2 linked regions of the Sphingosinicella sp. BN140058 genome follow. Each later gene encodes a partner of the first gene's protein in a complex. Links are inferred from orthologs where the notes say so. Each region holds a gene or a part of one and is shown in the gene's direction. Other genes may lie near its edges. The genes, in order: ETR14_RS21520 and uvrB.

Region 1 (7,502 bases):
GGCCCTTGATGCGATTCGCGCCAATCTCGACGCGCTCGGCGGCGATGGCGACATCCGCGCAGGCGCAGCGGAGCGAATCCGCCTCGTCCAGCCGCTCGACCTCGTCTTCCTCGATCCGCCTTATGGCAGCGGTCTCGCACTCACCGCGCTGGCCAACCTTCCGGTGGCGCCCGGCGGCTTCGCGAGCATCGAAACCGCGCGCGACGAGACCGTCGAGATGGAAGGCTTCGAAAAGGAGGTCGAGCGCGTCTACGGAAAGGCGAAGATAAGCCTGCTTCGTCGCACGCCCTGAATCAGCCCGAGCGGCAAGGGAGATCGGTGCATCGCGCTTGCCGCGCGGGCCCATGTTCCCTACCTGTTCAGGCGTGACCCAAAGCATCGCCACCGCCCACGAGCCCGGTTACCTCCGCGGCCTCAACGAACCGCAGCGCGACGCCGTGCTGACCAGCGAAGGGCCGGTGCTGGTCCTCGCCGGCGCCGGCACCGGCAAGACGGCGGCGCTGACCGCACGGCTGGCCCACCTGATCGCCACCCGTCGTGCCTGGCCGTCCGAGATCCTGGCGGTCACCTTCACCAACAAGGCCGCGCGCGAGATGAAGGAGCGGGTCGGGCGCATCGTCGGAGACGCGGTCGAGGGCATGCCCTGGCTCGGCACCTTTCACTCGGTGGCCGCCAAGATGCTGCGCCGTCATGCCGAGCTGGTCGGGCTGCAGGCGAACTTCACCATCCTCGACACGGATGATCAGCTGCGGCTGCTCAAGCAGCTGATCGCCGCCGCCGACATCGACGAGAAACGCTGGCCGGCGCGGCTGCTCGCCGGCTGCATCGACCGCTGGAAGAACCGGGGCTGGATCCCAGCCCAGGTCGACGCCGGCGAGAGCGAGACCTATGCCAACGGCAAGGGCGCCGAGCTTTATGCACGCTATCAGGAGCGGCTGAAGACGCTCAACGCCTGCGATTTCGGCGATCTCCTGCTGCACATGCTGACCATCCTCAAGACCAACCGCGAAGTGCTGGAGCTTTATCAGCAGCGCTTCAAGTATATCATGGTCGACGAATATCAGGACACCAACCAGTCCCAATATCTCTGGCTTCGATTGCTCGCCCAGGAGCGCAAGAACATCTGCTGCGTCGGCGACGACGATCAGTCGATCTACTCGTGGCGCGGTGCCGAGATTGCCAACATCCTGCGCTTCGAGAAGGACTTCCCGGGCGCCAAGATCATCCGTCTCGAGCAGAATTACCGATCCACCCCGAACATCCTCGCCGCCGCGTCCGGCCTGATCGCAAACAATGGCGGGCGTCTCGGCAAGACCCTTTGGACCGAGCATGACGAGGGCGAGAAGGTCCAGGTCGTCGGCGTCTGGGACGGTCCTGAGGAAGCGCGGCGGATCGGCGAGGAGATCGAGGCGCTGCAACGCCGCGGCGGCCACATTGCCGACACTGCGATCCTGGTTCGGGCCCAGTTCCAGACTCGCGAATTCGAGGATCGCTTCATCGCGATCGGCCTGCCCTACCGGATCGTCGGCGGCTTCCGCTTCTACGAACGCGCCGAAATCCGCGATGCCCTGGCCTATCTCCGGATCATCGCCCAGCCCGCCGACGACCTAGCCTTCGAGCGGATCGTCAACACGCCCAAGCGCGGCCTTGGCGACAAGGCGGTGCAGAAGATCCATGCCGTCGCGCGCGCCTCCGGCCTGCCATTGCTCGGCGCCGCCGCGCAGATGCTAGACACCGACGAGCTCACGCCGCAGGCGCGCCGGGCGCTCGGCAATTTCGTCGGCGATTTCGCGCGCTGGCGGAGCAAGCTAAGCGAGCTTCCGCACGGCGAGCTCGCCCGCCTGGTCCTCGACGAGAGCGGCTACACGGCGATGCTTCAGGCCGATCGCTCGGCCGAGAGCGCGGGCAGGCTCGAGAACCTTGCCGAGCTCACCCGGGCGATGGAGGAATATGAGACGCTCGGCGCCTTCCTCGAACATGTCAGCCTGGTCATGGAGAATGACGCCGAGCGCGATGCGGAGAAGGTCACGATCATGACCATCCACGCGGCCAAGGGCCTGGAATTCGGCACCGTCTTCCTTGCCGGCTGGGAGGAAGGCGTGTTCCCGTCGCAGCGTTCGCTCGACGAGGGCGGCAACAGCGCGCTCGAGGAGGAACGCCGCCTGGCTTATGTCGCGATCACCCGCGCGCGGCACAAATGCTTCATCTTTCACGCGGCCAACCGTCGCATCTACGGTCAGTGGACCTCGTCCATCCCATCCCGCTTCGTCGCGGAGCTTCCCGCCGCAAATATCGAGCAGGAAAGCAGCATGTCCGGCGGCGAAAGCCTGTGGCGAGCGAACTGGTCGGAACGCGCCGATCCGTTCGCCGACGTCGCCCGCGGCAACAGCCGCGGCCCCGGCTGGCGCCGCGCCGTCACCGGCGGCTTCGACCGCAACCCGCCCCGCATCGTCGAGGTCAAGGCGAGCGCCGTCTCGCTCGGCAACAAGGGCCGCGACGACATCAGCCTCGGCCAGCGGGTCTTCCACAGCAAGTTCGGCTACGGCAAGGTTGCCGAGATCGAAGGCAACAAGCTCGAGATCGACTTCGAACATGCCGGACGCAAGCGGGTGCTGGACAGCTTCGTCGATCTGGCATGAGGTAAGGGGACGGCTGAAAGCCCTCTCCCCTTCAGGGGAGAGGGTTGGGAGAGGGGGAGAGTTCGTGCGCGACCACAACCTCATCGAATATGCGAAGAAGATGCGCCGCGAAATGACCTCGCCGGAGCAGGCGCTTTGGCTCGCATTGCGGGCTAAGCGTTTCGCCGGCGCGAAATTCCGTCGGCAGGTCGTGATCGACAGATACATCTTTGACTTCGCATGCCGCCGGCCACTCATGCTGGTGATTGAAGTCGACGGTGACACGCACGCGGAGAGCCGCGCCTACGACGCAAGCAGGACAAGCACGCTCGAGGAACGCGGCTACCGCGTGGTTCGGTTCCTTAATTCCGACGTCATGAGCAACCTTGAAGGTGTCCTTCTCGCGATCGGCGAAGCACTTGGGACTCCCCCTCTCCCCGACCCTCTCCCCTGAAGGGGAGAGGGGGGAAGTCCTCGTCAGAAAACCGCATCGGGATCCCCGCCCATCATCTGCGCCCGCACCAGCGGCAAGGGTGGACCGCCATAGCTCAGGAAGCGATCGTGGAAGTCCTTCCAGGCACTGCGGCCACCGTGGCTGCGTGTCCAGTCGTCGCGAAGCTTGCGGATCATCAATTTGCCCATCGTGTAATTGAGATAGGCCGGATCGTAGGTCCCGCGCGCCGCCTGCTGCCGGGCATTGCCTTCGTCCTGATAGCATTGGTCGAGGAACAGCTGCCGCGATTGCTCCATCGTCATGCGGCCGGTGTGCATGCCGATCGCCGAAAGAAAGCGGCAGTCACGCAGCAAGGCGTTGGAAATCTGGCCGATGTGGATTTCGGGCGCGCCGTTGCCGAGCCCGGCCTCCCACATCATCTCCTCACTATAATGGCCCCAGCCTTCGGCATAGGCATAGCCGACGAACACCTTGCCGAACGTGAAGCGGCTGCGGTTGGCGTGCAGGAAGTTGAGGAAATGACCCGGCCACACTTCGTGGACCGAGGTGAAGAGAAGATCGGCCTTGCCGGGCACGAAACCGTCCTGGACATCATTGGGCCAGCTCGGATCGGGCGGGGCGATATAGTAGGTCGAGGGCAGACCGCTCTCATAGGGGCCTGGGATATCGATATAGGCGAAATTCTGCCGATTATAGGGCGGCGCCTCCTCGACCTGCGCTTCCTCCGTGCCCGGAATCGACACCAAATTCTTGTCCTCGATGAAGCGCTTCAAGCCGGCGAGCTGATCGCGTGCGCCCTTCACTGCGCCGCCCGCGGGCTTGTCGGCATTCATCTTCGCCATGCAGGCCGCCATCGTCGCGCCCGGTGCATAGGTGCCGCACGCGTTTCGCAAGGCGCGCTGGTTGCGGTCGAGGTCGGCTCGGCCGATCGCCTCCAGCTGATCGAGCGGCAAATCGACCATCTCGGTGTCGCGCAGCATCTGCGCGAACCTGTTCGCGCCGAGCGCGAAATCCTCGGTTGCATTCGCGCGCTGGGCTTCGAGCCAATCCGCCAGCCCCCTGGTCGCGGTTACCGCGTCGCGGGTTGCGCGATCCAGGTCGGCCTGCAGCTTCGCGTCCTGCACCGACGCGAAGGCAGCCTTGCCATCAGTCGGGAAGTATTCGGCATAGCCGCCGAAGCCCGCCTTGCCATACTCGATGAACGAGAGCGGCAACGGCGTCTTCAAATTGGCACGGATGTTTCGCGCCGCCGCCGGGATCGCCTTCAGATAAGCGATATAGGCGCGCAGCCGGGTCTCGGCCGGGGCGTAATTACGGGTGACATAAACCGCAGGCCCCATCGCATCGACGTAGTAAGTGGGATTGCGGTGGGGCTGGTCGGCGGTTGAGAGCCAGAACAGATCCCCTTTGGCCCGCGCGATAAGATACGCGCGCTCGAACCGTTCTTCATCGGTGAGCGTCGCCGGATCGAAGCGCTCCGCCGTTTCGATCGACCCGTGCAGAAAGGCGATGCTGGCGGCGAGGCCTGTCCCGCTCCAGTCGGGCAGGCGCCCGTCATATTCATGCCGCCCCTGACTGACCGCGAAGGCGGGATTGTGTCGAAAATAGCCGTCGATGAAGCTTTGCGAGAAAGCCGACCAGCGCGAGGGCAGCGGCTGCGCCGCGGCCGCAGGCTCGCTCGGAGCCGTGGCGCAGCCGCCAGCCGTAAGGGCGACGGCGGAGAGAAGCAATCGGGCGAGACGAGCGGCCATCATTCACTCCAGCGGGGGACGCGAGTGGCCATTCCTGCACCCTTGGTCGGCCGCGCGCCAGCCCCGCAGATGGTTGCACCGTGTCGCCCTCGGTTGCCGCAACGTCTCGGCGCCGCTACATGGCCGGGCAATGACCTCCCCCGCGCCCGCGCACCCACTCGCCGTCCCCGATTTCCGCTTCTACTGGACGGCGCGGCTCGCCTCCACGGTCGCGCAGATGGCGATGGTGATCGTGATCGGCTGGCAAGTCTACGACATCGCTCGAGCGACCATGACTCAACGCGAGGCGGCCCTGCAGCTGGGGTTGATCGGAGTCGTCCAGTTCGTGCCTTTGTTCCTGCTGACGCTGGTTACCGGGTGGGCGGCGGATCGGGTCGACCGGCGCTTCATCGCCCGTGCTTCGATCGCTCTCGAGCTGCTCTGCGCCGGGACGCTCGCCTGGTTCACCTACACCGGACGCACGACCTTGCTGGAGCTGTTCACGATCGCGGGTCTTCTCGGCGTCGCGCGCGCCTTCGCGGGACCGGCGATCGGCGCGCTGGCGCCGAACCTGGTGCCGCGGGAACTGCTTCCGCGGGCAATCGCGCTCAGCTCCATGTCCTGGCAAGGCGGCGCAATCGCCGGCCCAGCGCTCGGCGGCTATCTGTATGCGATCGCCCCGTATGCGCCCTATACCGTCAGCGCTCTGCTGTTCCTGGTCTCGCTCTTCTGCATGTTCATGATCGGACCGAAGCCGCGGACCGCAATCGTCGGCTCCAAGAATCCGTGGCGGCAGATGATCGACGGGCTCCATTACGTACGCCAGAACCGGCTGGTGCTCGGGGCGATTTCGCTCGACCTTTTCGCCGTGCTGCTCGGCGGCGCGACCGCGATGCTGCCGGTCTTCGCGCGCGACATCCTCCATGCCGGGCCGGAAGGGCTCGGCCATCTCCGCGCGGCACCGGCGGTCGGCGCCACGCTCACCGCAATCTATTTTTCGTGGAAGCCGCTCAAGACCAATGTCGGCGTAAAGATGCTGGGCGCCGTCGCCCTGTTCGGCGCCGCCACCGTGGTGTTCGGCTTTTCGCGCCACATGCCGTTGTCGCTGATCTGCCTTGCCCTGCTCGGCGCGGCCGACATGTTCTCGGTGTTCGTCCGCCAGTCGCTGATCCAGCTGTACACGCCCGACGAGATGCGCGGCCGGGTCGGCGCCGCCTCGACCCTGTTCGTGTCCGCCTCCAACGAGCTCGGCGAAGCGGAATCCGGTTTTCTCGCCGCTTTGATCGGCCCCGCTACAGCCGTCATCGCGGGCGGGTTCGGCGCAATTGCGGTGACATTGTTGTGGGCCAAGATCTTCCCCGAACTTCGCCTTGCGCGAACCTTCGATCCCCCCGAAAAAGGCGATGAGCCGAAGAAGGAGATAAAGATATGAGAGCGGGCAGCATTCTCGATACGATCGGCAACACCCCGCACATCCGGATGAACCGGCTGTTCGGCAATGCCGAGGTGTGGGTGAAGTCGGAGCGGTCCAATCCGGGCGGATCGATCAAGGACCGGATCGCGCTGGCGATGGTCGAGGATGCCGAGCGCTCCGGCGCGCTCAAGGCCGGCGGCACGATCGTCGAGCCGACCTCGGGCAATACCGGCATCGGTCTGGCGATGGTTGCCGCGGTGAAGGGCTACAATCTCATTCTGGTGATGCCGGAGAGCATGAGCATCGAGCGCCGCCGGCTGATGCTCGCCTACGGCGCCAAGTTCGATCTCACCCCGCGCGAGAAGGGCATGAAGGGCGCGATCGAGCGGGCCAAGGAACTGCTCGGCGAGATCGAGGGCAGCTGGATGCCGCAGCAGTTCGAGAATGCGGCCAATATCGAGGTTCACACCCGCACCACCGCGCAGGAGATCCTGAACGACTTCCGCGACTCGCCGATCGACGTGCTGATCACCGGCGTCGGCACCGGCGGCCACATCACCGCCTGCGCCGAAGTGCTCAAGAAGGAATGGCCGAACCTCAAGGTGTTCGCGGTCGAGCCCACCTTGTCGCCGGTCATCTCCGGCGGCCAGCCCGGCCCGCATCCGATTCAGGGCATCGGCGCCGGCTTCATCCCCGCCAATCTGCACACCGATGCGATCGACGGCGTGATCCAGGTGGATGCCAACGACGCCAAGGAAATGGCGCGCCGCGCCGCCCGCGAGGAAGGCACGCTCGTCGGCATCAGCTCGGGCGCAAGCCTTGCCGCCGTCGCCCAGAAGCTGAAGGAAGTGCCAGAAGGCACCCGCATCCTCGCCTTCAACTACGACACCGGCGAGCGCTACCTCTCCGTACCCGACTTCCTGCCGGAGGAATGATCGGAGCGCGTGACCCGTTCTCGGGTCACGCGCCTCCCCGCCGACGCGCCGCGAGCCGCCGCGCGGCAATCTCGGCGGCAAGCATCCGGGCTGTTTCCAGTGGCAGATCAATGATGCTTGGCGACTTGGTGAGCGAAGCGCCAGCCGTGTCGATCATCACGCTGGCGACTCCGAGCCGGCGCTGCAGCCACCCCCGAACGATGCTCACCGTCTGCATGCTGGCTACGGGAACCACGAACAGCCGTTGCTTCAGCACCCCGCGCGCGACGAACAGCAGATCGCCATCGAGCGCATAGCGGTGAAAGCGGCGTTCGATGGCAGCGACCAGGCCGACGACCGGCAGTCCGGCCA
Region 2 (16,268 bases), 3.4 Mb from region 1 along the record:
GCGGATGTAGGAAGCGTCTTCCTGGCCGTGGAGCTGAACGGCATGGAGGCCGAGCGAATGCGCGGCCTGGGCAACCTGCAGCACCTTCTCGTTGCGAAACACGCCGACAAGGGGAAGTCCGGGGATTGCGGCGGCGATCTCCCGCGCCCGATCGACCGTCACGGCGCGGGGCGTTCCCGGCACCATGATCACCCCGGCGAACGACGCGCCCTCACCTGCCGCCACCGCGGCATCCCGGGGATCGGTGAGCCCGCACACCTTGACCCGGCCATAGGCCAGCGCACGCGCGGCGAGCCCAGGATCGGACGCCGACATCAGCGAGGACCCGACCAGAAAGGCATCCGCGTGAGGGGCGAGGCGGGCGACGTCGGCCCGGCTCTCGATGCCCGATTCGGCGATCAGGATCCGATCGGCCGGAACCAGCGGCGCGAGGTGTTCGGTCACCGCCAGATCGACCTTCAGGGTCTTGAGCTGGCGATTGTTGATGCCGATGATCTCGGCGCCGAGCGCAATCGCCCGTCGGACTTCCTCTTCGGTGTGGGTCTCGACGAGGGCGTCCATGCCGAGCCCCCGCGCCTCCGCGATCACCGCGGCGGCTTCATCGTCCTCGAGCACGGAGAGCATGACCAGCACCGCATCGGCGCCGTGCAGGCGGGCTTCGGGGACCTGGCGCGGATCGACGACGAAGTCTTTGGCCAGGATCGGTCCGTCGAACACGGCCCGGACCGCTTCGAGGTCGGCGTAGGAGCCGCCGAAATAGGGCGTGTCGACGAGAACGCTGATCGCGTCTGCGGCACCGGAATAGGCCTTGGCGATCGCCGCCGGATCGACACCTTCGCGAATGATGCCCTTGGTCGGCGAAGCGCGCTTCACCTCCATGACGAAGCGCGCGCCCGGTGCCGACAGTGCCGCCTTGAGGCTGCGGCGGGTCGGTTCCGCCCGGCCGCGCAGATCCTCGATCGCGATATCGGCGAGCCGCGCGCCGACGTCGATCCGTTTGCGGGCGACGATCTCGCCCAGCACGCCGCCCGGATCAATCATTGGCTGATACCGTCATTCGTGGCCTCTACATAAAGTTCGAGACGGCGGTGCGCCGCCCCCGATCGGAGCGCATCCATTGCCATTGCCAGTCCCTCGCGCAGGGTGCCGGCGAGGCCCGCCGTGAACAACAGGGCGCCGGCATTGAGCGCGACCACTTCGGCTTCGGCGGGTTCGCCCCGGCCCTGGAGCAAGGCCTTGAGGCGAAGGGCATTCTCTTCGGGCGCGCCGCCCTTGAGCGCGTCGAGCGGGCGACGGCGGAGGCCGGCATCCTCGGGCCCGAACGTGAGATGCTCGAGCTGTCGGCCGGTTACCCGCACCGCTTCGGTGCGCCCGTGCAGCGCCACTTCGTCCAGCCCGGCGCCATGCACGACCAGGGCACGCTCGACGCCGAGGGCGCGCAGGGTCTTGGCCACCGGCTCGACCAGCTTCGGCTCGGCGACCCCGAGCAACTGCACCTGCGGCTCGGCCGGGTTCAGGCAGGGCCCGAGCACGTTCATGATCGTGCGCACCTTGAGCGCGCGGCGGACCGGCCCGGCGTGACGCAGGCCGGGATGGTAGCGGGGCGCGAACAGGAAGCAGAAGCCGGCCGCATCGAGCGCCTGCCGCGACACCTCCGCCGAAACGTCGATGCGGGCGCCAAGCTGCTCGAGCACGTCGGCCGAGCCGCATCTGGAGGTGACCGAACGATTGCCGTGCTTGGCGACCGGCAACCCGGCCGCCGCTGCCGCGAGCCCCGCCGCCGTCGAGACGTTGATCGATCCGGAGCCGTCGCCGCCGGTGCCGCAGCTGTCGGCAAACAGGTAATCAGGGCGCTCGAACGGCGCGTCTGCGGCGCGAAGGGCGCGGGCGGCGCCGGTCAGTTCCTCGGCGGTCTCGCCCTTCAGTTTCAATGCGATCAGCATCGCGGCGATCGAGGGTTCGGCGAGGCTGCCTTCGACCAAAGCGGCAAAAAGCTGCTCGGCCGCGCGCTCGGTCAGCGATCGTCCGGCGAAGAGACTTGCGAGCGCCGTTTCGACACTCTGCTCGATATCCTCTTCGGCCGGATCGGCGAGGGTGAGATGTTCAGGGCGAAGCATGACGATGATCCTGGGCATGCGCGTAAAAAGAAAGGCCCGCCGGTTGGGCGGGCCTTGCTTGGGAGATCCGGATGGTCAGATCCGTTTCACCATCGATGCACGCGCGCCGCCCGACGAGGGAATATCCCACCACCAGCGCCAGGCAAAGGAGATCGTCTGCATCGACATCAGGCCGTTCAAGTCGCCGCTAAACGCCGCCTCGTCAACCGCCTTTTTCGTTGGACCGCGGAATTCGCGCGCCGGGCCGTTCAGAAACGATGCAGGGGCAACATCGTTAAGGACGGATCGGGTCCGAAACGGCGGGCCGTCCATTTGGGAGTAGATTTGATGATGCGGCAGATGAGGATGGCGTCGGCTCTGGCGTTGGCGGCAGCGCCGATCGCGGCGGCCCACGGCCAGGCGACGTTGCCGGTGCAGACGATCAACGGCACCAGGCTCGACGTCGTCGCCACCGGCGAGGTCACCCGCGTGCCCGACGTCGCCCGGATCAGCACCGGGGTGATCACCACCGCACCGAGCGCCACCGCAGCGCTGGAGCAGAACAACGTCCAGATGCGCAAGGTTCGCGACGCGTTGCGCAAGGCGGGGATCGCCGACAAGGATGTCCAGACCAGCGCGATCAACCTGTTTCCCGAATATCGGCAGGACGACCGCACCGGCGGCAACCCGCAACTGGTCGGCTATCGCGCCCAGAACGAGGTCACGGTGACCTTCCGCGACATCGCCAATACCGGCCGGATCCTTGACGCTCTGGTCGCGCAGGGTGCGAACCAGATCAATGGACCGACGCTGTCGATCGACAAGCCCGAAGCGGCGCTCGACGAAGCGCGGACCCAGGCACTGGCCAATGCGCGAAGCCGCGCCGAGCTCTATGCCCGCGCCACCGGCAAGCGGGTCGGCAAGATCCTGGCGATCAGCGAGAGCGGCGGCGGCGCTCCGGGGCCGATCATCGTCCGCGGCTTCGCGGCGCGGGCCGAAGCGGCCAAGATCGACGCGGGCGAACAGGCGCTGAGCGTCAGCCTTAACGTGACCTTCGAGCTGGAATGAAATCGCCGGCCCAGCGGGCCGGCCTCCCTTGCAGCCGATGCGGGGCATAAGGAAAGAGCCGCCCGGATCGCTCCGGACGGCTCTTTCTTTTCAGATCCGAAGCGGCCGCGCTTAGCGCAGGCTGCGACGGGTGAAGAGGTTGACGATCGCGAGCAGAATGATCGCGCCGAGAAGCGAAACGATGAACGAGGTAACGCTCAGTCCGTTATTGATGTCTCCACGGCCGAAAAGCAGTCCGCCGAGGAAAGCGCCGACAATACCGACTACGACATTGAGCAGGATGCCCTGCTGCGCGTCGCGGCGCATGATGATGCTCGCAAGCCAGCCGATGATGCCGCCGATGACGAGCCATACGATAATCGAAATGGGATCCATACTTCCCTCCTGTTACTAGCCGGACGAACCGGGCAGTTCATCCGACGGACTGAAGGTAAGACGCTTGATTGGCCGTCTTGTTCCTGCCCATCTGTTATGGGTGCGGTACAAATCCCCGCCTTTCTACCATGCAGAGACAGGTTTCCCGTTGCCGCTCAACGGCTTGGTGGGCCTGGAAGGCAAGGCCGACCTGTACTTCGCGCCGCCGGTACCCAATATGGCATTCCCCCCGTTCGGAGTCCCCCATGCGTCATCTCGTCATGATCGCGGCCACCGCCGCTCTGCTCTGTGCTTCAACCGCGCCCGCTGCCGAAAAGGTCGGCAAGCGGACCGACGCTCCGGAGCAGCTCTTCGCCGGCATCGGCGAGGGAACGTCGGACGCGGAGCTCGCCCGCGAGGTGGAGGCGGCCTCCGCGCATCCGCTCGGCACCCTGGAAAACCCGGTGCGGGTCGGCGGCCCGGAAGGCGAGCGCGCCTATCTTGCCCGGCTGCGCTGCGCCGACGGGAAGCCGCCGCAGGCGTTCGATCGCAAGAGCGGCAGCGTCGGCGCTTTCGGCTCCGTCGTCGGTCTCTACACGCTCGATTGCGGCGCCGCGGCGCCCGGGCGCAGCCAGATCGCGATGGACATGTATCACGAGGAGCATCGCGAGGAGCGGGCGCCGGCGGGGTTCACGATCACGCGCTAGCTTGCGCCGCCTTCCGGGCCGGCTATGAACCGAGCGATGCGAACTCTGCTGCGCCGGGCCGGGACAGCCCTTCTCTTCCTGGTCATTGCGCTCTGCCTCGCGCCGAGTGTCGCGATGCCGCTGCTCGACCGTGTCTATCATCGCGGCGCCCCATCCGACCATTTCGACGGTGCCCGTTTCTTCAACCCGCTGGCCGCGCCCGTCCCCGGTCAAGGCAGCCCCGCGCGGTTCATCAATCGTTGGCTCAAGGGCGACAATCGCGCAGGCTGGCCGGACCGTGTTCCGGTCACACCAAGCCGGCCGCCGGCGCGGGTTGCCGGCGGCCGCATGCTGGTCACCTGGATCGGCCACGCGAGCGTGCTGGTCCAGGCCGACGGTCTCAACATCCTCACCGATCCGGTCTGGTCGGAACGCGCGTCGCCAATATTGTTCGCCGGGCCCAAGCGCGTGCGGGCGCCTGGCGTGCGGTTCGAGGATCTGCCGAGGATCGACCTCGTGCTGATCAGCCATAACCATTATGATCATCTCGATCTTCCGACCCTGAAGCGCTTGTGGGCGCGCGACCGTCCGAAGATCGTCACCAGTCTCGGCAACGAGACCATCCTGCGCGCGGCCGGGATCGAAGCGGTCGCCGGCGACTGGCGCGGTGTCGTGCCGGTCACCGCCGAGACCCGCGTCGAGATTCTGCGCAACCACCATTGGAGCTCTCGCTGGGGCGCCGACCGCAACCGCGCCTTGTGGTCCGCCTTCCGCGTCGACCTTCCCGGCGGCGCTCTGTTCTTCGCCGGCGACACCGGCTGGGGAGACGGCCGGTGGGTCGAGGAGGCCGCCGCCCGCGGTGGCTACCGCCTGGCGATCATTCCGATCGGCGCCTATGCGCCGCGCGACTTCATGAAGAACAACCATATCGATCCGGCCGAGGCGGTCGCGATCTTCGAGCGGCTGCGGCCGACGCGCGCGCTCGGCATCCACTGGGGCACCTTCCAGCTCACCTTCGAACCGATCGACGAACCGCGGCAACGGCTGGAAGCGCTGAAGCGCGCGCACAAGATCGCCGAGGACGCGTTCGTGGCGACGGAGGTCGGGCGGACGATCGAAGTGCCTCGCATGTGAGCCCTTCTCTCCTCTTCCAGCACGGAAGAGGAGAGAAGGAGCCAGGATCAGTGTGCCGCGTCGGCGTCCCCGCCGCCAATACAGAAGGCACAAAGCTTGTTGCCGTCGAGATCCCGGAAGTAGGCGCCATAGAAGGCACGATCGCCTTCGGGCGTGCGAAGGCCCGGGCTGCCCTCGTCCGTGCCGCCCAGCGCGAGCGCCTGCGCGTGGAGGCGGTCGACCTTGGCGCGGCTGTCCACCGCGAGCGCCGCCATCGTGCCGTTGCCGGGCCGGGCTTCGCCGCCGTCATAGGGACAGGTGACGGCAAGGCCCGGGGCACGGCCGCCGGTGCCGTACATGGTGAAGCCGTTTTCCGGAAACTGCATCACCCGCCGACCGCCGATTTCGGCGAGCAGGGCGTCGTAGAAGGCGCGGGCCCGATCGATGTCGTTGGTACCGACCGTCGCGTAGCCGAGCATCGGCTCAGCTCTTCGCGCCGGCCGGGCATTCGCCGATCCGCCGCCCGCTGGTCGCGGTCTCGATCGTCATGCCCTGCTCCGGGCCGCCCATCTTCATCTTCATCTGCAGATCGTAGCGCTCGGCTTCGAAGGTGCCGGCCATGGTCATCGTCACGCCGGGCTGCCCATTCTCGCCCTTGCAGGTGAGAGTGCCGTCGATCTTGCCGCCGCTCGCCTTGAACCCTTCCGCCTTGCAGTTCGGATTCTGCTTGCCGGTGAACATCTTCGGATCGGACGTCTTCGCCTGTTCCTCGGTGATGCAGGTGGTCACCGTCGTTTTCTGCGCCTTCATCGCCTCGACGGCGCCGGCCGGCACCCCGGGGCCGCTGACCGCCTTGACCTCGGTGCGCATCTCCCACTGGCCGGGGCGGACCTGGATCGCTTCACCGGAGATGCCACCGGTGCCGTCGACCGCAGCCCTCTGCTGATTGCCGTCGGCCTTGTCGCCGCCGCCCCCGCCGCACCCGGCAAGTGCCGCGACGCTCATTGCTGCCAGTGCGATTCTCAGCTTCATCTGTGCACTCCCTCTGTTTGCAGTCAGGCCGAAAGCTGTGCGACCAGGCGCGCAACGTCGGCGTCGTCATTGTAAAGATGCGGCGTGATCCGCATCGTATCGCCGCGCAGGCTGACATGGACGTTCGCCGCCGCCAGCCGCGCCTCGATGTCCTCGGGCATGCCGGCGCGATAGCGCACCGACAGGAAATGGGGTGCCCGGCCCGGCAACGCCTCGATGCCGTGATCGGCCAATTGGCCGGCGATATCGCCGGTGATCGCGCCCAACGCCTCGGAGATGTTTGCGACGCCCCAGTCGAGCAGTTGCGCGATCGCCGCGCCGGCGACCGGCAGCAGGGCGAAGTTGGAGCGCTCGCCCATGTCGAAGCGGCGTGCGCTCGGCTCCAGTTCCTGCGAATAGCCGGCGAGGGACCGGAAATCCTCCGCCCCCTTGCGGGTGATCCACCCCTCCTCGAGCGGACGGCCGCCCTGATGTCGAGGCGAGACGTAGAGAAAGCCGACCGAGTAGGGGCCGAGCAGCCATTTGTAGGAGGCGGCGATCATGTAATCGGGATCGACCGCGGCGAGATCGAGCGGCAGCGCCCCCATTGACTGGGTGGTGTCGAGCACCAGAGCGGCACCCACCGATCGGCAGCGCCGGGCGATGGCTTCGACATCGATGCGAGTGCCGTGGATCCAGTGCACGTGCGGCGACACGACCAGAGCGGTGCTGCCGTCGATCGCGTCCAGCAAAGCCGCGCTCCAGTCGCCGTCGCCCTCCGGCCGCGGCACCGTCACCACCTTCGCCTCGGCCTGCTGCGCCAGCGCCCGCGCCGCATAGATGCCCGACGGGAAATCGTCGGCCAGCGTGACGATCGTCTGGCCGGCGGTGACCGGCAGGTTGCGAAGCGCCGTCGCCATGCCGTAGCTGACCGACGGGATGATCGCGATGTCGTCGGCCCGCGCGCCGATCAGACGCGCGTAGAGGCCGCGGACCCGTTCCGCCTCATCGAAGAAGCTGGCAGCATTGATCTCCCACGGGCGGCTCTTGCGCCGCAGCCCTTCCTCGCCCGCCTGCGCCGCCGCGATCAGCAAGGGCGACATCTTTGCACAATCGAAATAGGCGATCTCGGCCGGGATCTCGAAGCGCGCCCGCTGGCAGGGAATGAGGGGCATGGCGATCGTCCGCGCGAAAATCAGGCCGCCTTGTCGGCGGTCTGGTTGCCGTCCGCGCCGGGCGCAGGCGCCTGGCAGGTGGGGCCGGTCCGCTTGGCCGTGATCGTCTGCTTCATGGTGAAGTCGCCGTCGCCGGGCAGGTAGCTGGTCGTCTCGGCGGTCGCGTCCAGCGTATCGGCGGTGGAAGTTCCCGAGATGCTGACGTTGATCGGCCCCTTGCCGCCCCGCGTGCAGGTCAATTGCGCGTTGATCCGGCCCGACTTGACGTAGCTGCCCGGCTGATAGCTGCACTTGTAATCGGGGCCGACCAGCACGGCGGGCTCGGGCTTGCTGTCGGTGCCGGCAGCGATGCAGGCACTCGACGTCGCCTTGTCGCCGACCGCCGCCTTGAGCATCGGGGTCTTGCCGTCGGTGGAGCGGAAGGCGGTCGTCTCGAACGCGGTTTCCCACTGGCCCGCACCCATTGCCGCTGCCGCCGGTGCCTCGGCTTTCTTCTCTTCGGCCGCACCGCAACCCGCCACCAGACACAGCGACGCCAGCATCAATCTCCGCATCCCATCCCCCTTCTCTTCATTGTCGTGGTGGAACGGTAGCGCGGCGGCGATCGAATGACCATATAGGAGCCATGGGCATCATCATCAGGACCGGCCTTCAAGAGCCGGAGACCGGCAGCGACTTCGTTCCCCACCGTCCGCAGCGGCCGGACAAGGCGGAAGGCGGGCGCAAGTTCACGCTCGTTTCGGACTATTCGCCGTCGGGCGACCAGCCGACCGCGATCGCCGAACTGACCGGGGCGGCGCGGGAGGGCGAGCAGACCCAGGTGCTGCTGGGCGTCACCGGATCGGGCAAGACCTTCACCATGGCCAAGGTGATCGAGGAATTGCAGCGCCCGGCGCTGATCCTCGCGCCGAACAAGATCCTGGCGGCGCAGCTCTACGGCGAGTTCAAGAGCTTCTTCCCCGACAATGCGGTCGAGTTTTTCGTCAGTTACTACGATTACTATCAGCCCGAAGCCTATGTGCCGCGCTCCGACACCTATATCGAGAAGGAAAGCTCGGTAAACGAGGGCATCGACCGCATGCGCCATTCGGCGACGCGGGCGCTGCTGGAGCGGGACGACGTGATCATCGTCGCCTCGGTGTCCTGCCTCTACGGCATCGGCTCGGTCGAGACCTATTCGGCGATGACCTTCAGCCTCAAGAAAGGCGAGACCGCGGATCAGCGCGAGGTCGTGCGCAAGCTTGTCGCCCTGCAGTACAAGCGCAACGATCAGGCCTTCGGCCGCGGCAATTTCCGCGTGCGCGGCGACAATCTCGAGATCTTTCCCTCCCACTATGAAGACATGGCGTGGCGGATCGCCTTCTTCGGCGACGAGATCGAGGAGATCGTCGAATTCGATCCGCTGACCGGCAAGAAGATCGCGGCGCTGGACTACGTCAAGATCTACGCCAACAGCCACTATGTGACTCCGGGGCCGACGCTCAAGCAGGCGATGGAAGCGATCAAGCACGAGCTCTCCGAGCGGCTGAAGGAGCTGGTCGCCGAGGGCAAGTTGCTGGAGGCGCAACGGCTCGAGCAGCGCACCAATTTCGATCTCGAGATGATCGCCGCCACAGGCTCGTGCGCGGGCATCGAGAATTACAGCCGCTTCCTGACCGGACGGTTGCCCGGAGAGCCGCCGCCGACCTTGTTTGAATATCTTCCCGAAAATGCGCTTTTGTTCGTCGACGAGAGCCATCAGACGGTGCCGCAGATCGGCGCGATGGCGCGCGGCGACCACCGCCGCAAGATCACGCTCGCCGAATACGGCTTTCGCCTGCCCTCGTGCATCGACAACCGGCCGCTGCGCTTCAACGAGTGGGACGCGATGCGACCGCAGACGGTGGCGGTCTCGGCGACTCCCGGCAGCTGGGAAATGGAGCAGACCGGCGGCGTCTTCGCCGAGCAGGTGATCCGCCCGACCGGGCTGATCGATCCGCCGGTCGAGATCCGACCGGTCGAGGACCAGGTCGACGATCTCATCCACGAATGCAAGGAGGTGGCGAAGAAGGGGTACCGAACCCTGGTCACCACGCTGACCAAGCGGATGGCCGAGGATCTCACCGAATTCCTCCACGAGGCAGGATTGCGCGTCCGCTACATGCACTCGGACGTCGAGACTCTGGAGCGGATCGAGCTGATCCGCGACTTGCGTCTGGGCGTCTACGACGTGCTGGTCGGCATCAACCTGCTGCGCGAGGGGCTCGACATCCCGGAATGCGGACTCGTCGCGATCCTCGACGCCGACAAGGAAGGCTTTCTCCGCTCGGAAACCTCGCTCATCCAGACGATCGGCCGCGCCGCCCGCAACGTCGAGGGCAAGGTCATCCTCTATGCCGACCGGGTTACCGGATCGATGGAGCGGGCGCTCAACGAGACGACTCGCCGCCGCGAGAAGCAGGAAGCGTATAACGCGTTGCATGGAATCACGCCGACGACGATCAAGCGCAACATCGCCGACATCATCGCCCACGTCTCCAGCCGCGACGGCGTCGTCGTCGACACCGGCGACGAGGAGCGCCCGCATCTCGTCGGCCATAATCTCAAGGCCTATATCGCCGACCTGGAACAGAGGATGCGCAAGGCTGCCGCCGATCTCGAGTTCGAGGAAGCGGGACGATTGCGCGACGAGATCCGCAGGCTGGAGGCCGACGAGCTCGGCATCCCCGATCACGAGAAGCGCGCGCCCCTGGTCGGCAATTCGACCGAGGGCAAGCCCGGCACGCGCAAGACTCGCTACGGCAAGCAGCAGCAGATGCGGATGAACAAACGCGCGGGCGGACGGCGCTGAGCCGAGGCATCCTGGCCGCCGCGGCAAAGGATCGACGGAATGGCGCGTATCTTCATCACCGGCAGCACCGACGGTCTCGGGCGAGCCGCAGCGGAGGCGCTCCTCGCCAGCGGCCATGAGGTCGTCTTGCATGCGCGCTCCCGGCAACGCGCTTCGACGGTCGCCGACCTCGTATCGCGCTCGGCCGGGGTGGCGGTCGGAGATCTCGCCAGCGCCGACGAAACGCGGGCCGTCGCCGATCAGGTGAATGCGATCGGCAGAATGGACGCAATCATCCACAATGCGGGCATCTATTTGGCGCCGACGCGCGGTGCGACTCCCGAAGGACACGCCACCACTTTCGCGGTCAACAGCCTGGCGCCCTACATCCTCACGGCCCTGATCGCCCGGCCCGATCGCCTCGTCTATCTCAGCAGCGGTCTGCACCGCGGCGGCGCGGGGTCGCTGCGGGATCTCGAATGGACGCGGCGGCCGTGGAACTCGGCACAGGCTTATGCCGAAAGCAAGCTGCATGTCGCGGCGCTGGCCAATGCGCTGGCGCGGCGCTGGCCGAGAGTGCTCAGCAATGCCGTCGATCCCGGCTGGGTCCGCACGAAAATGGGCGGCGCCGCAGCCCCGGTCGATCTCGACACCGGCCAGCGTACCCAGAGCTGGCTCGCCAGCAGCGACGATCCCGCCGCGCTCGTGTCGGGCGGCTATTGGCACGCGATGCGGCAGGCCGAGCCTGCGGACGAAGTGAAGGACCCTGCCTTCCACGAGGCGCTGCTGCAGGCGCTGGCGGATCTTACAGGCGTCGCGCTTCCCCAAGACGACTGACACGAATTCCGGAGGTTAAGCGGTGCGTCGCCTCCGGTTTTGAGCGGTCCGGATCGGGAATTCTGCCGATATCGCCACATGGAACTGCCGACTAGCGTCTCGCCGCGCCATCCCGGTGCGTCTCGCGCCTTCGCGACGATCGGGGCACTTCAGAGGATGGGCATATCGGGAGAATGCAACGTGGCGTTCCGTGCTCCTCGTAAACCCTCACCGGGCCGGCCAGCCCGCTTCTCTTCCACCACGCTGCTGCGCTCGATGTCGATGCTGCTGACGTTCCTGATCGCCGCTTCGTCGCCGGGCATCGCGCAGCCGATGCTCGGGGAAGCCGGCCGCGTTACCCTCTTTCAGAACGTGCGCATCTTCGATGGGAAGACGCCAAGGCTGTCGACGCCGTCGAACGTGCTTGTCCGGGGCAACGTCATAGAACGTATTTCCACCGATCCGATCGCGTCGGAACCGGGTGCGCAGGTGATCGAAGGCGGCGGCCGAACCCTGATGCCCGGCCTCATCGATGCGCATTGGCATGCCATGCTGATCCGCCCGACGCCGGTCGAGGCGATTTCCGGCGACGTCGGATACATGAACCTCATTGCGGCGGACGAAGCCCGGGATACTTTGATGCGCGGCTTCACCACGGTTCGCGATGTCGGAGGTCCGGTCTTCGGCCTCAAGCAGGCGATCGACGACGGCATCGTGCCCGGGCCACGCATCTACCCGTCCGGAGCGATGATCACCGTCACCAGCGGCCATGGCGACTTTCGTCAGCTCTCGGATCTGCCGCGTCAGATCGGCGGACCGCCGACTCGCGGCGAGCAGATTGGCGGCTTCGCGATCGCCGACGGCCCGGACGAAATGCGTGTCAGAGTCCGCGAGCAGTTGATGCGAGGGGCTTCGCAGATCAAGCTTACGGGGGGCGGTGGGGTTTCGTCGCCATTCAGTCCGATCGACGTCGTGACCTTTGGCGATGCCGAGCTTCGCGCTGCCGTGGAGGCCGCGCGCAACTGGGGCACCTATGTCACGGTGCACGCCTTCACCGACGACGCCATTCGACTGGCGATCGACGCCGGCGCTCTCTGCATCGAACATGGCTTCCTGATGAGCGAGGCTATGGCCCGAACGATCGCCGACAAGGGCATTTGGCTGAGCGCGCAGCCGCTGCCCGAGGCAATGCGGACGGGCCTTCCGCCGGGGTCCGTTCAGCGCGAAAAAGCATATGCGGTCTTCCCCGGCATCGCCAGAACCTATGCCCTGGCGCGCAAGTACAAGATCAAGGTGGCGTGGGGTACGGACGTGCTGTTCTCGCGCGCCCTCGCCCAGCAACAGGGCGCGATCCTGGCCTCGCTCGGCCGGTGGTACACGCCCGCCGAGGCCTTGATCATGGCAACTTCGACCAATGCCGAGCTGCTCGCCCTGTCCGGCAAGCGCAACCCCTATCGGCGCAGGCTCGGCATCGTCGAGACCGGCGCATTTGCCGACCTTCTGCTGGTCGACGGTAATCCCTTGCAGGACCTCAATCTCGTCGCCGATCCTGGACGGAGCTTCGTCGTCATCATGAAGGATGGCATTCTTCACAAGAACGCGCTGGTGGATGATCCGGAACGGCAATCACGAGGTGGAAAACCTCGGAGATTTGCTCAGAGCCGAGTGTGACGACGATGAAATCCCGATATTGACCGCTGGGCGGCGGGTTACCTGGAGCGACCCGGCCATAGACCGACTTGTGCCTGGGTTGCAGCCGGCCAGGCGGACAAAACAAGCAGAGCGAAGACAAAACGCATACGCAATCTACCTTTCGATCGCATCTTCTCGAATCCGCCGATTTTCTTAATCAGAAATCTCCCGAAATGCGGTCGGGAAATACCCGATGGCTTTCAGCGAGGCTTGCCGGGAAACGCGGGTGACCCGCTTCGACCCTCTTCCACTTCCGCTCGGCAGGCACTGGCGGCGACACTCGCCGACAGACCATCACACCGCCTGCGATCTGCGCACGCACGCTCGCTGGTCTGCGCTAAGCCGGCGGTCTGGCGAAAGTCTTCGCGGGGGTGATGTGTCGGCGGAACGATCTCGACAGCCGCCGCGGGTCCACTAGGAACGCAGCATGCGTTCGTTTCCGATCCGGCTCTTCTCAGCCGCCCTCCTCGCCCCCGCAATCCTGGCCCAGACATCCCTCGCCCAGGCCCAGCCGATCGCAGCGCCAGTCGCGGCCGTTCAATCCTGGCTGGCGCGGCCCGAATCCGCACGCCGGGCGGACGATCCGGCCCTTGTCCGTCCTTTGACTCGGGCGCAGGCGGAGCGTGTCCTGACACTGCTTGGGGTCGATCGCCGGCGTGCCGTCGCGGCAGAGGCGGCGGAGGCTATCGCGGCCAGGCAGATTGCGGTCGGCGACAAGGTCCTGAAGTGGGAGAGCAAGCTTTTCGGCACCGTCCCCTGGGGCAAGCGCAGCCTGTGGATTTCCATGCACGGCGGCGGCAATGCGGAGCCCGCCGTCAACGACCGGCAATGGCAGAACCAGATCCGCCTCTACGCGCCCGCGGAAGGCATCTACCTTGCTCCGCGGGCACCGACCGACAGCTGGAACCTGTGGCACGAGGCGCATATCGATCCTTTGTTTCAGCGGCTGATCGACGCTCAGGTCGCGGTCAACGGGGTCGACCCGAACAGGGTCTATCTGATGGGCTATTCGGCCGGCGGCGACGGCGTCTGGCAATTGGCGCCACGCATGGCGGATCGCTTCGCCGCCGCGGCCATGATGGCGGGCCATCCGAACGAGGCCGGAATGCTCGGCTTGCGCAACCTTCCCTTCGCCATCTTCATGGGCGGGGCCGATGCGGCTTATGACCGGAACCGAATCGCGGCTGAGCGCGCCGCCGAGTTCGACCGACTGCAGGCGGCCGATCCCGGCGGATACGTCCACATGGCGCGCATCTACCCCGGCCTGCCCCACTGGATGGATCGCAAGGATGCCGAGGCACTGCCGTGGATGGCCGGCTTCACCCGCAACCCATGGCCGAAGCGCATCGTGTGGGTGCAGGACGACGTCACCCATGATCGTTTTTATTGGCTGCGCCTCCGCGATGCCGAGGCGGCGAAAGCGGGCGATACGATCATTGCCGATGTCGACGGGCAGACGATCACCGTGACCGGGGCGGTTCCCGCGGGAACGACGCTGCGCCTTTCCGATCGGCTGGTCGACCTCGATCGGCCGATCCGAGTGATCGTCAACAACCGGATCGCCCATTCCGGGAGGATCGCGCGAACGGCGAGCGCGATCCAGCAGTCGCTGCTGGAGCGCATGGATCCGGATTCTGCCGCGACTGCAGTGCTTCGCCTCGACTGAACCTGCTTGTTCGACGTGATCCCGCGCCCAAAGCTGCGCAGCTCACATGCTTGGCGCGCCCGGCAGGATCGAGACAGCGCGTTCGAGATCGGGCGTTACCACGATTGCGGCGAGGTAGCCGTCCGGACGAATGAGCGCCCATTGACCGGCGGCGAGGCCGTAAGCCTCGGCGATATGTCCGCCATCGTCGAGGAGATCGTGGCCGATGCGAAGGATGCGCATATTCTTGCGTGGCGTGGGCTGCGCGGCGGCCGCGTGGCCGAGCAGGGTCCATTGGGTCCCCTGAAGGAGAGAGAACAAGCGGGCCGGCTGGCCGGCGCGTCCGCGGCACGGCGCGTCCGGCGCGCGATCGCCGGCCTGGAGGCCTGAAGCAGTGGCTGGCCCGGGCAGCGACAGCGACGAGCCGCGGTAGCCCAGATCGAGCTGCCGCACCTCCCGGGCGCGTCGCATCATCCCTTGTTTCGCCTCGTCCAGCAGCTTCGTGGCGAGGCCAAGGACGTCTTTGGCGATCGGCCTGCGCTCTTCCTCATAGGTCTCGAGCAGGGTGTCGGCCGCGCCGCCCAGCGTCGCGGCCAGCTTCCAACCGAGATTGTAGGAATCCTGTATGCTGGTGTTGAGCCCCTGCCCGCCGGTCGGCGGATGGATGTGCGCGGCATCGCCGGCCAGGAAGACACGGCCGACGCGGTAGTGGTCCGCCAGGCGGGCGTTCATCGAATAGACGGAGGCCCAATGCACCGCGTGCACCCGGATGTCCGAGCGGCCGGTACGCCGGGCGAGCATCGCGTTCAGGCCTTCCGGCGAGACGTCGACGTCGACCTCCCCCTCCGGCGCAACCGGGGCTTGGATTTGAAACAATTGGGTCCCGGCCAGCGGACAGATCATCACCTGCTCCGCCCCCGTACCGACCTGGAAGCGGTGCCAGGCCGTGCGATCGAGGCCGTCGAGGCGAACGTCTGCGACCAGCGCGCGCACGCCGAGCGTATCGCCCGGAAACGGGACCTGCAGGGCTCTTCGGACGAAGCTGCGACCACCGTCCGCACCAACCAGATAACGCGCCCGGATGCGCCGTTCCCCGGCAGTCTCGACCAAGGTTGCGGATACACCGTCGCCGTCCTGCTCGAAATGCGCCAGCCGAACGCCGAAGGAAGGGCGATGGCCGAGTTCGGCGAGCCGTTCGCGCATTACCTGTTCGGTCATGAACTGCGGCACCATCAGCGGCTCGCGATAGGGCTCGGCGGGACTGGATGGGGTCGGCTCGGACATCGGCATCTCCGCAATGCCTCCGTCCGCGCGATAGATACGATGCGGCGGATAGGGGCCGCCGGCGGCGGCGATCCGATCGAGGAGACCAAGGTCTTCGAACACCTCGAGCGTGCGCGGCTGGATGCCCTTGCCGCGCGATCCGCCGAACGGCGTCTCATTCTGCTCGACGAGACGGAAGCAGAGGCCGCGCCGCGCCAGGTCGATCGCCAAGGTGAGGCCGGCGGCGCCCGCGCCGCAGATCAGGACATCGGTGTCGAACGGCATTGGCAGCTCCGGATCAATGTGTACTATGCACGTAAATCGAAGCGCCGAACGGCACAAGGAAAAACGTGCATAATACACACGATCCCAAGATCCTGCGTGATCTGCACACCGCGATCATCGACCTGGTCGACGAAATCAATCGGCCTCGCCGGGACGACAGGCTGATCCAGGAAGCGGGCATTCCGCTCGACCGGGCGCTGTTTCCGCTGCTTGTCCGGGTCGGGCGGCATGGACCGGTCGGCGTGGTCGATCTTG

The links.
Region 2: the proteins of ETR14_RS21520 (region 1) and uvrB are in contact, whole or in part, in a crystal structure (PDB 7EGT), measured with the Thermus thermophilus proteins. The link is inferred for Sphingosinicella sp. BN140058 from one-to-one orthologs. Residues at the interface, in WP_096412145.1 of Thermus thermophilus: His654, Arg656, Phe657, Gln666, Asp668, Glu669, Lys680, Arg681, Leu682, Ser683, Lys685, Tyr686, Ala687; in WP_096411307.1 of Thermus thermophilus: Glu23, Leu25, Arg26, Asp27, Gly28, Glu29, Arg30, Phe31, Arg55, Glu326, Asp327, Phe328, Glu379, Ser382, Gln383, His398, Gly400, Arg401.

Annotation. Positions count from the first base shown.
Region 1 is NZ_CP035501.1:4,760,482-4,767,983, reverse strand. The notes cover bases 1-3,002. They hold ETR14_RS21520 (ATP-dependent helicase), read left to right. Parts: upstream 1-365; coding sequence 366-2,639; downstream 2,640-3,002. Other genes in these bases: ETR14_RS21515 (endonuclease domain-containing protein), read left to right, coding at 2,704-3,002; rsmD (16S rRNA (guanine(966)-N(2))-methyltransferase RsmD), read left to right, coding at 1-292. Also shown: more of ETR14_RS21515, read left to right, coding at 3,003-3,072; ETR14_RS21510 (DUF885 domain-containing protein), read right to left, coding at 3,096-4,823; ETR14_RS21505 (MFS transporter), read left to right, coding at 4,954-6,234; cysK (cysteine synthase A), read left to right, coding at 6,231-7,151; ETR14_RS21495 (PH domain-containing protein), read right to left, coding at 7,177-7,502. UniProt on the Escherichia coli protein: A helicase with DNA-dependent ATPase activity. Unwinds DNA duplexes with 3'-5' polarity. Translocates on single-stranded DNA with 3'-5' polarity. Initiates unwinding more efficiently from a nicked substrate than double-stranded DNA.
Region 2 is NZ_CP035501.1:1,372,955-1,389,222, forward strand. The notes cover bases 7,783-10,730. They hold uvrB (excinuclease ABC subunit UvrB), read left to right. Parts: upstream 7,783-8,128; coding sequence 8,129-10,333; downstream 10,334-10,730. Other genes in these bases: ETR14_RS06265 (DUF3617 family protein), read right to left, coding at 7,783-8,057; ETR14_RS06275 (SDR family NAD(P)-dependent oxidoreductase), read left to right, coding at 10,373-10,730. In the rest of the region: trpCF (bifunctional indole-3-glycerol-phosphate synthase TrpC/phosphoribosylanthranilate isomerase TrpF), read right to left, coding at 1-1,041; trpD (anthranilate phosphoribosyltransferase), read right to left, coding at 1,038-2,117; ETR14_RS06225 (hypothetical protein), read right to left, coding at 2,193-2,429; ETR14_RS06230 (SIMPL domain-containing protein), read left to right, coding at 2,445-3,164; ETR14_RS06235 (GlsB/YeaQ/YmgE family stress response membrane protein), read right to left, coding at 3,276-3,530; ETR14_RS06240 (hypothetical protein), read left to right, coding at 3,785-4,225; ETR14_RS06245 (MBL fold metallo-hydrolase), read left to right, coding at 4,262-5,338; ETR14_RS06250 (VOC family protein), read right to left, coding at 5,386-5,796; ETR14_RS06255 (DUF3617 domain-containing protein), read right to left, coding at 5,801-6,349; ETR14_RS06260 (aminotransferase class V-fold PLP-dependent enzyme), read right to left, coding at 6,373-7,503; more of ETR14_RS06265, read right to left, coding at 7,524-7,782; more of ETR14_RS06275, read left to right, coding at 10,731-11,149; ETR14_RS06280 (amidohydrolase family protein), read left to right, coding at 11,405-12,799; ETR14_RS06285 (alpha/beta hydrolase), read left to right, coding at 13,248-14,486; ETR14_RS06290 (FAD-dependent oxidoreductase), read right to left, coding at 14,529-16,091; ETR14_RS06295 (MarR family winged helix-turn-helix transcriptional regulator), read left to right, coding at 16,079-16,268. UniProt on the Escherichia coli protein: The UvrABC repair system catalyzes the recognition and processing of DNA lesions. A damage recognition complex composed of 2 UvrA and 2 UvrB subunits scans DNA for abnormalities.